2 regions of the Vibrio celticus genome follow, and region 2 is predicted to be linked to the other one. Evidence: predicted binding sites of a transcription regulator. Region 2 holds the regulator's gene; the other holds the start of a gene.
The links. The regulator MetJ, encoded in region 2, represses methionine synthesis genes. The targets are predictions, from matches to a motif close to TTAGACNTNTANANGTCTAA.

Region 1 (3,434 bases), 610 kb from region 2:
CACCCCAAGTTAGAATTTTTATAGACCATGGGTTATAAGTTCTAAAGCGCTTAAACCCGATATAAGACAAGAAGACACTTAGGTAGCGAGCGCTTAGTACTAGAGGAACGGCGAACGCCATTAAGATCCAGTCTTCTTGGTGGAATTTGAATAGCAACATTGACATACCGATTAGTAAAAACAATACACCATTTAAAAACTCGTCTATTAACTCCCAGAAATGGTCTAAGTGGTCTTCACTCTCTTTTGAGAATCCGATAAAGCGAGTCCAATTACCAATCATGATACCTGATACCACCATTGCCAATGGACCTGATACATGTAGAACTTCAGCAAACGCATAACCAGCAGTTGGGATGCCGATGGTTAATAGCAACTCCATAGAGTGGTCATCGGTGTTGCTGATTAGGTAATGGAATACAAGACCTAAAACAAAACCGTAGACGATGCCGCCAATTGCCTCTTGAACGAATAGCATGGTCACACTACCGACGGTTGGCGCTTCTGTGCCGAATGCGATAGTAAATAGGGTTACGAAAATAACTAAGCCAAAACCATCGTTGAATAGAGATTCTCCCTCGATTTGAGTAGAGATTCTTCTAGGCGCGTCGAGCTTTTTTACTATTGCTAAAACGGCAATTGGGTCGGTTGGAGAGATTAGAGAACCAAAGAGTAGGCAGTAAATCAGATCAAATTGAATACCGATGAACTGACAGAACCCGTACAGCACAAAACCGATAAAGAATGTTGAAAACAGCGTAGCACCTAACGCGAGTACTGTTATTTCCCATTTCTGGTCTTTTAGGTTTGGTAATTTGATTCCCAAACCGCCTGCAAATAGTAAGAATCCTAATATCCCTTTTAGAAGGAAATCTTCAAAGTTGATACTGGCAACGGTTTCTGAGGCGATGTCAGCCAGTTGGAACCAATTGTTTTGTCCCGCAATGATAATCAATAGAGATAACATCATTGAGCCAGCTGTGATGGCGATGGTTGTCTGCATTTTACCAATTTTGGTATTAACGAAAGCAATAAGCATGGCTGCAGCGGACAAGAAGCATAAGGTGTAATAGACCGACATTGGGATTCCAACATGTAACAAAGTATGAATATGAATATGAATTTTCGTTGTCTCATGCTCAAATAGCAAACATTTTTTTGTCATGAGTCGGTAATCAATTTCCTTTTTTAGACGTCTAGACTCCTTTTTAATGTGTGATAGGATGGAGGGATAATTAAAGGAATGAGGTTGTACCGTGGGAAGTAATGTAAGGCAAAAGATTGACGCTCTGTTGAAGCAACGAATTTTACTGATTGATGGTGGCATGGGCACCATGATTCAGGATTATAAATTGGAAGAGCAAGACTATCGTGGTGAACGCTTTGCTGATTGGCACAGTGACTTGAAGGGCAACAATGACCTTTTAGTTCTTACACAGCCTAAGCTTATCAAAGATATCCATATGGAGTATTTGGAAGCTGGGGCTGACATCCTCGAAACCAATACCTTTAACGCTACAACCATCGCTATGGCCGATTATGATATGGAAAGCCTTAGTGAAGAAATTAACTTTGCTGCTGCCAAGCTTGCTCGTGAAGCGGCTGATGAATGGACCGCAAAGACCCCAGATAAACCTCGCTTCGTAGCGGGTGTATTAGGCCCTACCAACCGAACTTGTTCTATATCCCCTGATGTAAACGATCCAGGTTACCGTAATGTTAGCTTTGACGAACTGGTTGAAGCTTATTCTGAATCGACTCGCGCGCTCATTAAGGGCGGTTCAGATTTAATTCTTATTGAAACTATCTTTGATACGTTAAACGCGAAAGCGTGTGCTTTTGCGGTTGAATCTGTTTTCGAAGAAGTAGGTATCAGTCTGCCAGTGATGATTTCCGGTACCATCACTGATGCATCAGGTCGTACCCTTTCAGGACAGACGACAGAAGCATTCTACAACGCCCTTCGTCATGTAAAACCAATCTCATTTGGATTGAACTGTGCATTGGGCCCTGATGAACTGCGTGAGTATGTCGGTGAGATGTCTCGTATCTCAGAGTGCAATGTTTCTGCTCACCCTAATGCGGGTTTGCCTAATGCATTTGGCGAGTATGACCTTTCTCCTGAGGATATGGCTGAACATGTTAAAGAGTGGGCTGAAAGTGGCTTCTTGAACCTAATTGGTGGGTGTTGTGGTACTACTCCAGAGCATATCCGTGAAATGGCTGAGGCCGTTGAAGGTATAACGCCGCGTCAATTGCCAGACTTACCAGTTTCTTGTCGTCTTTCGGGACTAGAGCCACTGACGATAGCTAAAGAATCTTTGTTCGTGAATGTAGGTGAGCGGACCAATGTTACCGGCTCTGCACGCTTTAAGCGCCTTATCAAAGAAGAGCTCTACGACGAAGCCTTGAGTGTAGCTCGAGAGCAAGTTGAGAATGGTGCTCAAATTATCGATATCAACATGGATGAAGGGATGCTAGACGCCGAGGCGTGTATGGTTAAATTCCTGAATCTATGTGCTTCAGAACCTGAAATCTCGAAAGTACCTGTTATGGTCGATTCTTCTAAGTGGGAAGTTATCGAAGCTGGTCTAAAGTGTATTCAAGGCAAAGGCATCGTTAACTCCATCTCTCTAAAAGAAGGCAAAGAGAAGTTTGTTGAGCAAGCCAAATTAGTTCGTCGTTATGGTGCTGCTGTCATCGTGATGGCGTTTGATGAAGTAGGGCAGGCTGATACTCGAGAGCGTAAAGTCGAAATCTGTACCAATGCCTACAACATTCTTGTTGATGAAGTCGGTTTCCCACCAGAAGATATTATTTTCGATCCGAACATTTTTGCAGTTGCGACGGGCATTGACGAGCATAACAATTATGCGGTTGATTTTATTGAAGCAGTAGGTGATATCAAACGCGATCTCCCTCATGCAATGATCTCTGGTGGTGTATCGAATGTTTCATTCTCATTCCGCGGTAATAACTACGTCCGTGAGGCTATTCATGCGGTATTCCTATATCACTGTTTTAAAAACGGTATGGATATGGGCATCGTAAATGCGGGGCAATTGGAGATTTACGATAATGTGCCTGAGGATTTACGTGAAGCCGTTGAAGATGTGGTTCTAAACCGCCGAGACGACTCAACTGAGCGCTTACTCGATATCGCGACTGAATATCTAGAGCGTGCTGTTGGAAAAGTTGAAGATAAATCGGCTTTAGAGTGGCGTACCTGGCCAGTAGAAAAGCGCTTAGAACACTCTTTGGTAAAAGGTATTACCGACTTTATTGTTGAAGATACCGAAGAAGCTCGTGTTAATGCCTCTCGTCCTATTGAAGTGATTGAAGGCCCTCTAATGGACGGCATGAACGTTGTTGGTGACCTATTTGGTGAAGGTAAGATGTTCCTTCCTCAAGTGGTGAAATCTGCCCGTGTTATG
Region 2 (3,434 bases):
TTAAGAGTGAACGGCATTTTTGTTCTTAGCATACCGTTGTGGTCTGGGTTTAACTGTTCTAGGGAATGTCCTTTCCCTTCGCCCTTCAAGTATTAAGCTTTCAGCCATGTTGTGGAACCCCTTTAGCTGACGAGGTATTGCGCCTGGTGTTGAGTAAGGTAAGCCTACAAGTAACGCAGATACATGAGCTAATGTGCCGTTAAAACTGAGTTGATAAGGAAGGTAATTTCCCTTTAGATTGAAGCAGAGCTCGACCATCTGGTATCGGATTAAATTGTAAGTAAGCAAGATGCCCCATAACTCCTGCTTTACCAGTTCTGGTAAACGACTTCGCAGCGTGAGACGATTTCCAAGCATGTATTGTTTCTGCTCTCGGTAGCCTAGCTCAATTTCCCAACGATGTTCATAAAGGCCTGCAATATCTTTTGATGGGTAACGCAGGGAGTCCGTCATGGAGGTTAATACTTGGTAGTCTTTTCCTTTAATTTTACGAGTGACAAGTCGAGCGGTTATCGACTTTGGTAAATCAGGCCATAGCTTTCTAGCCCTTGGGTTACTGTGTAATTGAACCAGTTTGTCATTTCGCCCTAAAGATTGAACAATGTCATATTGTGTATTTTTCTTGAGGGGGATAAGCCAATGACGCTCTGAGCCAGAGTCTTGCCATTTATGTAATAAGCCTAAAGAATAGAATCCCTTATCGAACATTGTCACGCTATGGTTTGGTGTTGTTTCTATCAGTTTTTCAGCTAATATCATTTCGTTTGTATTGTAATTATCAAAGGCACTGGCCGTAATAATGTGACTGCTTAGTTCCATTTGGCAGACCATTCTCACTTGCGGATATTGCGTCCCTTTTTGTCGAGAAAATGCCTTTTCATTTTGCGGGTTATCGGGCGTTCGCCAAACAACTCCATCGACGCCAAGAAGCGTTAATCCATTCCACTGGGGTAACTTTGCACTTTTTAACCATGACGTAGTCATTCGCTCAAAGACCGCTTTAATTGCGTCTTCACCCAACGTCTTTCGACGTTGAGTTAACGCACTTGGTGCGACAAAAGCTTTACCTGTACGGTCGACAATATCAAGTTGGTTCACTAAATCTTTCATGGATTTACTGTTATAGATAGCCATTCCAACAAGCAGCCACACCATGGATTCTAAAGTTAATTTCCTCTTTCTCATCGTGACGGTATCAGTAAGAGAATAAGCTTCGTCGATGAGGTCAATTGGAAGCAAGTCAGACAAAGTTTCAACGTTGCTAGGTTTCCAATCATTAATTATGTTTAGAGCTTGAGAAACATCCATAAAAAAATCCAAGTGCATTAAATACACTTGGATTTTGACAGCTCTGAAGGATCGTTCAACCGATCACTTTGGCTTTAACTGATCGGCATTAACTCATCTGGAGTCGGTTTTTTTATGTCTATCATTCACAGCGCAATCATAAAAAGCTATGCGCGATGTGATAAATAAGGTTCAGCTAGAGCGAATCAATAATGAAGGCAGTGACTGAGTTGTTTTTATTCTTCGTCAAACGCTTCGAACTCGATACCCATCTCTGTCATCAGCTTTTTCACTTCAGCAGGAATATCGTCTGGGCGGTCTTTACGAAGGTCTTCATCCGTTGGTAGTGGTTGGCCTGTGTACGCATGTAGAAAGGCTTCGCACAGTAGCTCACTGTTTGTTGCATGGCGTAGGTTATTAATCTGGCGGCGAGTACGCTCGTCAGTAAGAACCTTTAACACTTTTAGAGGGATAGAAACTGTAATTTTCTTTACTTGTTCGCTTTTCTTTCCATGCTCAGCATATGGGCTTATGTATTCACCATTCCAGTCGGCCATTGCGTACCTTCATCACTTTAGTTGTTAGAATAAATTAATAGTGGTGATTTTAGCGGGATTTACTGCCATAAGCAAAGACATATAGACGTCTAGAAGTGTTGACGTCTCACGTTTATGAAAGTAAAGTGAATAACATATATCTAACACAGCCGAAAAATGCCGACAAGCAGCTGTGATTCTCAGACGCAAAACTTGTAAGGAAGCACCTATGAGCAGCCGGAAGCCAGCAACAATCGCAGTACGTACTGGTATCGAGTCAGACACGCAACACCATGCCGTTGTCCCACCCATTTATCTTTCGACTAACTATGGGTTTCCCGCTTTTGGTGAAGTGCCAAAGTACGATTACACCCGTTCTGGTAACCCAAACCGCGGTTTATTAGAGACGGCACTGTTTGAGCTTGAATCAGGCAAAGGCGCGGTTGTGACTAACTGTGGTACTTCGGCGCTTAACTTATGGGTTTCGGCTTTCTTAGGCGGCGATGATCTTATTATTGCACCGCACGACTGCTACGGTGGTACTTACCGCCTGTTTAACACTCGCTCGCTAAAAGGTGACTTCAAAGTTCTGTTCGTTGATCAATCGGATCAAGCTGCTCTGGATGCGGCGATCGCGCTTAAGCCAAAGTTGATCTTAATTGAAACCCCATCGAATCCACTGGTTCGTGTGGTTGATATTGCAGAAACTTGCCGCAAAGCGAAAGAGGTTGGTGCTCTGGTTGCTGTCGACAACACGTTTTTGACACCTGTGTTCCAAAAGCCTTTAGAGCTGGGTGCTGATTTTGTTATCCACTCTACAACCAAGTACATCAACGGACACTCAGATGTGATTGGTGGCGTTGTGGTCACTAAGACAGAAGAGCATGCTGAAGAGCTAGCGTGGTGGGGTAACTGTATTGGTGCGACCGGCACACCATTTGATAGCTACATGACTTTACGTGGTATTCGTACGCTAGGTGCGCGTATGCGAGTTCACGAAGAAAGCTCACGTGAGATTCTAGCGTCTCTACAGAAACAAGATCTTGTCGGCACTATTTACCACCCAAGCCTTCCCGAACATCCGGGGCATGATATCGCGAAGAAACAGCAATCGGGCTTTGGCTCAATGCTCAGCTTTGAGTTTGCGGGCTCATTCGAGGCGCTTAAATACTTTGTTGATAAGTTAGAGCTGTTTTCTTTGGCAGAATCATTGGGCGGCGTTGAAAGCCTGATTTGTCACCCTGCGTCTATGACTCACCGCGCGATGGGCGAAGAAGCATTAGCAGAAGCGGGTGTTTCTCAGCAACTACTGCGTCTATCTGTTGGCCTTGAAGATGCAGAAGACCTAATCGATGACCTCAAGCAAGCGTTTGAAAAGACACAGCGCTTTATCGCTGAAGAGGAGGGTTAATAATGGCAACCTTTCGCCAGCTACATAAATTTGGTGGCAGCAGTTTAGCGAATCCTGAATGTTACCAACGCGTGGTCAACATTCTTAGAGAATACTCATCAGCATCTGATTTGGTGGTGGTATCGGCAGCAGGCAAAACAACCAACCGTTTAATTGAATTTGTTGAAGCGCTCGACAAAGATGGTCGTATTGCCCATGAA

Region 1: a site for MetJ is predicted at 1,189-1,208, ahead of metH (methionine synthase). Genes of this name have one in related genera too.

Annotation. Positions count from the first base shown of each region.
Region 1 is NZ_AP025463.1:3,261,751-3,265,184, reverse strand. It holds gene OCV19_RS14555 (cation:proton antiporter) at 1-1,081, opposite strand, end outside; gene metH (methionine synthase) at 1,257-3,434, shown strand, end outside.
Region 2 is NZ_AP025463.1:253,258-256,691, forward strand. It holds gene OCV19_RS01155 (IS4 family transposase) at 1-1,308, opposite strand; gene metJ (met regulon transcriptional regulator MetJ) at 1,524-1,844, opposite strand; gene OCV19_RS01165 (O-succinylhomoserine (thiol)-lyase) at 2,053-3,234, shown strand; gene OCV19_RS01170 (bifunctional aspartate kinase/homoserine dehydrogenase II) at 3,237-3,434, shown strand, end outside.